4 regions of the Acinetobacter sp. CAU_H_S139_7 genome follow, and region 4 is predicted to be linked to each of the others. Evidence: predicted binding sites of a transcription regulator. Region 4 holds the regulator's gene; each other region holds the start of a gene.
What was found. Region 4 encodes PhoB, which activates phosphate uptake and scavenging genes when phosphate is short. Its sites were predicted from a motif close to TGTCATNAANCTGTCATAA; they were not measured.
Positions count from the first base shown of each region.

Region 1 (2,211 bases), 950 kb from region 4:
ATATTTAGCTCACGCAAAGGCATGCCGAAGTAAAACTGCGAAGCCAAACCATAGCCATTAATAGAATAGTTGCCGTTTTGCCCGAGGTTCACTTCATTGAGATAGGCTTCTAAGATTTCATCTTTGTCATAGTGAAACTCGACCAATAAAGCCATAAATGCTTCATTTACTTTACGCTTAATAGTTTTTTCAGGGGTGAGGTAGAAGTTTTTCACCAACTGTTGGGTCAGTGTTGAACCACCTTGACGTTTTCCACCCGTGACATTACTCACAATCGCACGTGCCGTACCACGAATTGAAACGCCGTGGTGACTATAGAAATTACGATCTTCTGTTGCAATTAAAGCCTCAATTAAAGGCTTAGGGACTTTGTCGAGTTTAATCAGGACACGGTCTTCATTATGCTGCGGATAAATCCCGCCAATCAGCATCGGCTCTAAACGTGCAATCCCTGTAGATGAGGGTTTAGTTGCACTGACTTCAGCCACTTGCTCATTGGCAAAGGTGACTTTAAGCACTTGTTCAGGCTCGACACTATCACCGAAGTCAAAGCCACGAGTGTGTACATATAGCTCATTGCCAGAACTGACAAAGTTCCCTGATTTGGTATAGTTTTCCGAGGACTTATAGCCCAAAAGTTTTAACTCTTGAGTGAAGTCAGCCTGACTGACAGGGGCATTGGTATACACTTCGAGCGGGCGTGCGAATACCTTCGCAGGAATATCCCAGCGCTTGCCTTCAAACTTGTCACGTACAACGGAGTCGAGTCTTATTAAATAAATACTAAACACCAAGAATGCTGCAATGACTAAGATGCAAAAGATCAGTGCAATTAAACCTATGCCACGTTCTGACTTCATAAATACGAATAAGATCCTGAGAAATTGTGCTAATCATGCGAAGCTTTTCGCTAATTTGCAATAATTAAACTGTGAACAAACTGAAATATAGACAATTCCGCGTGTAGCAGCAGTCACTTTAGTTTTTGAATCAATTTAAATAAATAATGTTATGATAGGCGGGAATCGTAGCGGAGCGATGTTGCAGGTGCAAATTTCACATAAAACATTTCGAAACATAGGCTTAATTGGACGTCCAGATAAGTCTTCAGTTGTCGAAACCTTATGTCTTATTCATGATCATCTACTCAGCTTAGGGTTACATCCCGTTTTTGATGCGCAAACCGCTGAACTGGTTCCTTATAAAAACACGCAAACGGTGAGTCGTGCGCTTCTGGGTGAAGTGGTCGATTTGGTGATTGTGGTGGGCGGAGATGGCTCACTTCTGCATGCTGCACGTGCCTTGGTTAAATTTAATACCCCTGTAATGGGTGTAAACCGAGGGCGTTTGGGTTTTTTAACCGACATCAAGCCGACTGAAGTGATTTTTAAGCTCGATCAAGTCTTAAAAGGTGAGTTTCAGTTAGATCGTCGTTTCTTATTGGAAATGGAAATTCGCTCAAAGGGCGAGACGATTTATGATGCTATTGCGCTAAACGATGTGGTATTACACTCGGGCAAGTCGGTGCATATGATTGACTTCGAACTCAATATCGATGGTCAATATGTCTACCGTCAACACAGTGATGGTTTGATTGTATCGACGCCTACGGGTTCAACCGCTTATTCGTTGTCAGGTGGTGGCCCAATCGTGCATCCGGGGATGGATGCGATTGCTTTGGTACCGATGCATCCACATACTTTGTCTTCACGCCCGATTGTGGTGGGTGGTCATAGTGAAATTAAGCTTCTGATTCGTGAAAACCGTGTCTTGCCGATGGTCAGTGCCGATGGTCAACACAGTGTTTCACTCAATGTGGGTGATAGCTTACATATTCGTAAGCACCCCTTTAAACTGAATTTATTACATCCACCGGGTTATGATTTTTATATGTCATGCCGTACTAAACTCGGTTGGAACCAAGATTTTGACTCTTTTCAACAGGATTAAATCATGAATATTGAACAGATGCTTTCTATTTTAGATGCCGATATTGTTGAGCGTTTAAAAACAGCTGTAGAAATTGGTAAATGGCCGAATGGCGTTGCGTTGACTGCTGAACAACGTCAAACTTGTATGCAAGCCGTTATTGCTTGGGAGCATCAGAATACTCCTGAAAAAGAACGTACGGGTTATATTGATAAAGGGCATAAAGAAGAAGGTGAGGAGTGTGATTCTCATGTGCCTGAACCAGAATTTAAACCTATTCGC
Region 1 covers NZ_CM178651.1:1,042,983-1,045,193, forward strand. Annotated here, with positions in the region: gene mrcB (penicillin-binding protein 1B) at 1-860, opposite strand, end outside; gene AC4MC0_RS05155 (NAD(+) kinase) at 1,012-1,950, shown strand; gene AC4MC0_RS05160 (YeaC family protein) at 1,954-2,211, shown strand, end outside.
Region 1: AC4MC0_RS05155 (NAD(+) kinase) is a predicted target of PhoB. The motif match lies at 931-949, and genes of this name have one in related genera.

Region 2 (2,211 bases), 1.8 Mb from region 4:
ATATATATAAATTTTATGTATTATATGCAGCAATTATGAAGTAAAATTACAATTGAGTAAGAACTCACCATTGAATAAACAGAACAAACCCCTATAAAGTAATAGCGTGACTACATACAATGTTACAAACTGAGGAAATTCTCATGAAAAAGTTGACTGTAGCTGTTTTTGCCAGTCTTGCAACATTAATCGGGGCGCAAAGTTTTGCGGCATCACCTGAGCAAGAGTGTCAAAAATTAAAAGATGATCATGATGTCATTTATGCATCTAAAGGTTTCTGTTTTAAGGACCCTGAAGCGAAAGCAAAATTTGGCAATGATAATTGCTACACCACTAAACCGAAATTCTCTGAAAAAGAGCAACAACGTCTTGACGCGATTAAAGAACGTCAAAAAGAATTAAACTGTAAGTAAATCAGTTTAAGCGAAACTTAAGGAATAGACATGGCTTACGATGAGCAAAACATTTTTGCACGGATTTTACGTGGTGAACTTCCAGCCATAAAAGTATATGAAGATGACCAAGTTCTTGCATTCATGGATATTATGCCTCAAGCAGACGGTCATACTTTAGTCATACCCAAAACACCTGCGGTAACTTTACTCGATCTCCCTGCCGATGCTGCTGCCTACACCATTCAAGTGGTACAAAAAGTAGCAAAAGCCATTGAAGTCGGTTTGGATGCCAAAGGGATTGTTCTCATGCAACTGTCTGGAGCGGCTGCTGGGCAAACCGTTCCCCATGTACATTTCCATTTAATTCCAACCTCGGTTCATCAACTTGGGAAACATGCTGCACAAATGGGCGATCAAGAAAAAATTAAAGCCCAAGCGGAAAAAATTAAAGCAGCACTTTAAATATTTCAAAAGTGTCATACAAAATGAATGGAGCAGCTGCTCCATTTTTTATTTAAATAAAATTCAAATACTTAAAAATAAATCACAATTATTAGACCTCTTGCGAAAATATAGTTTTATCTAATTTTTGAATTGACTAAAACCTCATAAAATATAGCTTTCGGGTGATTAAAATGTCACTAACGCAAGAAGTCTATTTATTACATTTTATTACCTGTCATCAAATTGTAATTTTTTCTTCACTTCAATGTCACAAAGTTTACAGATACTGCTTAGCAAGTTGGTGAGCTTGTGTAACTTTTTGTACACAAGCTAACTAAATAAGAAAGCAAGGCGAATGCCATTTTTAAAAGTGTTCTGGAGAAATCTCAATGAAAAAATTGCTTCTTGCTGCTACTGTAGCAACTTTAGCCATGAATGCAGCGCAAGCAGCACCAACATTGTATGGTAAGCTCAGTGTGACTTTGGACAATATTGACAACAACGGCTTTAAAGATGAAAGCGTAACAAAAGTAAATTCAAATGCTTCACGTATTGGTGTTAAGGGCGAAGAAAAATTAACTGACAATTTATCAGCAGTTTATTTAGCCGAATGGGAAATTTGGGCAGATGGCGATGATGTTTTTAAAAACCGTAACCGTTTTGTCGGTATTAAATCTAACGGCGTTGCAACTTTAAAAGTTGGTCAATACGATTCTTACTTCAAAACTGCAGCTGGTAATAACCAAGATATTTTTAACGATCACAATGAACTTGACATGACTAAAGTTCTTGTTGGTGAAGATCGCTTAACTAACGTAATTGGTTTTGAGACTGATAAAAAATTACTGGGTGGCTTAGCATTTAACATCATGTTCCAACAAGGTGAAGAATCAGAAGCTGCAGACAGCACTGCTAAAGGTAAAGAAGGCAGCCGTGATGGTTTCGGTGATGGTGTTTCAGCATCTCTTACGTATGAAAACAAAGATATGGGCTTAGCTGCTGCAGTTGCTGCAAACCGTGCGATCGCTTCAAAATTCAATGCTTACTCAGATTTAACTGGTATTTATACCGATGCTGTGCGTGTAACAGGTTCTTTAGACTTGGGCGCAATGGGTGCTAGTGGTTTAGTATTGGGTGCTTTATGGCAAACTGCCCAACCAACTGATGATACTGTTACTGTAACGAAAGGTACTCCTGCTGTTGTAACTTCTTATAAAGGCTTACAAGAAGATGCGTTTGGTGTAACAGCGGCATACAAAATTGGTGCTACCCCTGTGAAGTTAAAAGCACAATATATTTCTGCAACAACTGAATCAGACGGTCGTGATGATCGTAAACAAGATCTTTACGGTGTAGGTGCTGACTACCAAAT
Region 2 covers NZ_CM178651.1:1,887,920-1,890,130, forward strand. Annotated here, with positions in the region: gene AC4MC0_RS09245 (YARHG domain-containing protein) at 144-413, shown strand; gene AC4MC0_RS09250 (HIT family protein) at 444-857, shown strand; gene AC4MC0_RS09255 (porin) at 1,229-2,211, shown strand, end outside.
Region 2: AC4MC0_RS09255 (porin) is a predicted target of PhoB. The motif match lies at 1,073-1,091, and genes of this name have one in related genera.

Region 3 (2,211 bases), 1.3 Mb from region 4:
GAGTACGACCTGATGCATCGGTAATGGTGCCCGAGATCATGAGTGGCAGTTCACGACCAAGTTGCTTGAACACTTCCTTGACTGCAAAGATCGCAGCTTTACAGTTTAAGGTATCGAATACGGTTTCAATCAAGATGATGTCTGCACCACCTTCGATTAAGGCATGCGTTGCTTCAATGTAGTTTTCTTTGAGTTCGTCAAAGGTGATGTTACGGAACGCAGGATCATTTACATTTGGTGAAATTGAACAAGTACGTGAAGTTGGACCAAGTACGCCTGCAACAAAACGAGGTTTGTCTGGGGTTGAATATTTTTCACAAGCGGCTTTGGCTAAGCGTGCCGCTTCGCGGTTGATCTCGGGAACGAGATCTTCCATGTGGTAATCCGACATTGAAACGCGTGTGCCGTTAAAGCTGTTGGTTTCAATAATGTCTGCACCTGCATCGAGGTACGCTTCATGAATGCCTTGGATAATTTGTGGCTGAGTCAGTACCAAAAGGTCATTATTGCCTTTGAGGTCAGAAGCCCAATCTACAAAGCGTTCACCACGATAATCTTCTTCTTCGAGCTTGTGACGCTGAATCATGGTACCCATCGCACCATCGATAATAAGGATGCGCTCGGCAAGAAGTGCTTTTAAGGTGGCAAGTGTAGACATTCAAAACTCACAAACAGGTTTTCAAAACGTGCAATATTTTAGCAGAAAAGCAGGTTGATTGATGCCTAATTCAAGTGGTATTGGCTATATGGCAAATAAAAAAGGCTGATTTAGCTTTAGTTTTCACGAAAGTGAAATATAGACCCGCTATGTTAATAGATCATAAGAAATAGAGATGAAAAAATATTGATTGGAGCAGATTGTTACAGACAGCACAGCCAAATGTAAGAAAATAATTCAGCTTAATCCGCAGTGAAAAATTAAATTTTGAGCCAGTACAGTGTGTTCAAGGCTTATAAGCGATTTACTGCTGATCTAAAATAAGCCAATTATGAAAAAATTGGCTTCAAGTGACACGCATTTGTCATATAATTGTCACAATTAAATTGAACAATAGGGGATATTGATATCCTCTTTAGCCGTCTGCATGAATTCTAATATTCCTCCCGTCCAAGATCAGGTGCACGTGACACAGGTCAAGTCGACGAATGTGCACGTACCTACACCGAAATTTTTTATGCCGGTGTTTTTAACGGTCATTATTTCAACGCTAATTTATATTGGCTTTCAGCTTTCTGCTGACTTATCGCATGTTCCTGCACTGAATCTTTACTCTTTAATCCTTTTAGCGACGGCGTTGTTCATTGCTTTGGGTTTTGAGTTTGTAAATGGCTTCCACGACACTGCCAATGCGGTTGCAACGGTCATTTATACCAATGCACTGTCTGCGCCTGTTGCGGTGATGTGGGCTGGTTTCTGTAACTTCCTTGGGGTTATGGTCGCAAGTGGTGCAGTGGCTTACGGTATTATTGCGCTACTGCCCGTTGAGTTGATTATGAATGTCAGCTCAGGTGCAGGTTTTGCCATGGTGTTTGCCATGTTGATTGCTGCGATTTTGTGGAACTTGGGCACATGGTTCTTGGGTATTCCAGCATCGAGTTCACATACTTTGATCGGTTCAATCTTGGGTGTGGGCATCATGAACTACCTGATGCATTCAGGCAGTGGTGCTTCGGGTGTCGATATGGATCAGGTGATTAAAGTCGGTAAAGCTTTACTGTTTTCACCTATGATCGGTTTTGCTTTTGCAGCAGTGTTGTTCTTATTGGTGAAAAAAATCTTTAAGAAACAACTGGAACTATTCCAACCACCTGAAGGCAACAAACCACCACCGCCACTGATTCGTGCCATTTTGATTTTTACTTGCACAGGTGTAAGTTTTGCGCACGGTTCAAATGACGGTCAAAAAGGTATGGGTCTAATCATGCTGATTTTGATTGGTATTGTGCCTTTGGCTTATTCTTTAAATAAGAATTTAGATTCACAGCATATTCAGTCATTTGCTCAACTTTCAGATCAAACTGCGGCTGTGATTTATCCGAATCATAACGATATTGCAGATGAAAAAGCCCGTATGGTGATCACGCAATATATTCAAACCAAAGAAATGACCCCAGAAGTCGTACCTGCTTTAGCCAGTTTGACAGATCATTTGGGTGAGCGTGTTGGCCATTATGGAGATCTTAAAGATATTCCTGAAGCTGAAGTTTCTG
Region 3 covers NZ_CM178651.1:2,491,970-2,494,180, reverse strand. Annotated here, with positions in the region: gene metH (methionine synthase) at 1-658, opposite strand, end outside; gene AC4MC0_RS12180 (inorganic phosphate transporter) at 1,086-2,211, shown strand, end outside.
Region 3: AC4MC0_RS12180 (inorganic phosphate transporter) is a predicted target of PhoB. The motif match lies at 1,021-1,039, and genes of this name have one in related genera.

Region 4 (2,211 bases):
AACGTTATTTTTATGAGTCGTTTAAAAAAAGTGAGCAGCTGTTTCAAACCATTTTTTTAAAGCTGATCGATGAGTTACAGCACAATGTCATGCAAGCCATCATGCAAGCCTCTTCAGATCCACACAAAATGATTGATGCAGGACTGCGTGCCTTACTCACTACCTTAAAAGACAATCCCCGCATGGCGCGTATTATTTATATCGATGCAATGTTGGTCCAAGAATTACATAACCAAGCCACCATTCATGAAACCATGACCCGTTTTGACCGAATGATTCAGGCCTTTGTGATGCTGATGATGCCGCAAATTAATCGTTCCGAACGAGAAATTTCGCTGGTCGCCACAGGCCTCAATGGCTATGTTACGCAAATTGCGATCCGTTGGGTGGTCAGTGGGTTTAAACAATCCTTTGAAGAAGTTTTAACCTCCAGCCGTATTGTGTTTATTTCACTCCTAGAAACCTTTTCTGACCCGAATGCACGGGAAAAATTGGATGTCTAAGACTTTTCACTTGGATGAGATCGGCATTTTCGAATGCAATTTAGATTAAACTTCCATTAATTTTGAATCCCAATATGACGATTTTTTGTCACATTTTTTTGCAAATTTCATCAATCGTCTGTTTTTTGCAATGATACTGTCATAATTAATCTTTGTAATAAGCCTGTCATAAAATTAAAACGGCCTGCCGTTACCTACAATAGGATATTGCGTTGTGAAAGATGACTACATTTTAATCGTCGATGATGAACTTCCCATTCGAGAAATGATTCACACCTCGTTGGATATGGCAGGCTTTCAATGCTTACAAGCCGAAGATGCAAAACAAGCCCACCAAATGATTGTGGATCAGCGTCCTGCTTTGATCTTGCTCGACTGGATGATGCCTGGTGGCGTCAGTGGCGTAGATTTATGTCGCCGTCTCAAGCGCGATGAAAATCTCTCTGAAATTCCAGTGATTATGCTCACGGCACGTGGTGAAGAAGACCATAAAGTACAAGGTCTGGACGCTGGTGCAGATGACTACATGACCAAACCGTTTTCGACCCGTGAATTGGTTTCACGCATTAAAGCCGTTTTACGCCGCGCTAATGCGCTCAGCGGTGAAAAATCGATTGATGCCAATGGCTTAATCTTAGACCCTGTCAGCCAACGGGTCAGCTTTGGCAATAATTTCCTCGACATGGGACCAACCGAGTATCGTTTACTGGCCTTCTTCATGACTCATCCTGAGCGTGCCTACACCCGTGCACAACTTCTTGACCAAGTCTGGGGTGGAAACGTGTATATTGAAGACCGTACCATCGACGTGCATATTCGCCGTTTACGTAAAGTGCTTGAGCCTTATGCGGCAGATCGCTTTGTGCAAACAGTTCGCGGTACAGGCTATCGATTCTCTACACGTGCGGATATCGCCCTAGGTTAATTTTGTTTTATGTATGAACCCTACCCGGTCCCTGAACTTGCGCGCGAGCATAAAAAAACGCGATACAGCAGTTTATGGGGCTTTGCCAAACAGGACTTACGTCTCCTTGCCTTTTTCTTGCTGATTGCAAGCTTGATTGGTTTTGGCGTTGGTTATTTTTGGACGTGTATCTCCTTTGCCTTTGCCGTTTTTTTCATTCTGCAAATGCGCTCTTTGTATTTGGTCAATGACTGGATTTCCAATCGTCCCTACGAAGTTCCACCCAACCTTGGGGGCATTTGGGGGGCATTATTGTTCAATGTTTATCGTGCACAGCGCCAAGAACGGATTGTACAAGCGGAAATGGTTGGGTTGATTGATCGGGCACAGTCATCATTGGTCGCTTTGCAAGAAGCCGTGGTGCTGATTGATGACATGCAACAAATTGAATGGTGGAACCCTGCTGCAGAACGGTTATTGGGCATCGAACAAAATGACCGTGGCCGTAATATTTTGACTTTATTACGCCAACCGAGTTTTGTGGATTATTACAATAATATTGATGCGGCACCAGATGGCTTAAAAATGAAGTCATCCAGTTTTGATGAACATTATGTTCAAGTCAAAATGACCCGTTTTGGTGGTGAAAGTCGCTTACTGGTCGCCTATGACGTGACCCGCATGCACAATCTCGAACAAATGCGTAAAGACTTTGTCGATAACATTTCACATGAACTACGTACACCACTCACAGTACTCAGTGGTTATATTGAAACCTTTACAGACCAAGAAGACCTCAACCCA
Region 4 covers NZ_CM178651.1:93,630-95,840, reverse strand. Annotated here, with positions in the region: gene AC4MC0_RS00440 (TetR/AcrR family transcriptional regulator) at 1-503, shown strand, start outside; gene phoB (phosphate regulon transcriptional regulator PhoB) at 718-1,428, shown strand; gene phoR (phosphate regulon sensor histidine kinase PhoR) at 1,438-2,211, shown strand, end outside.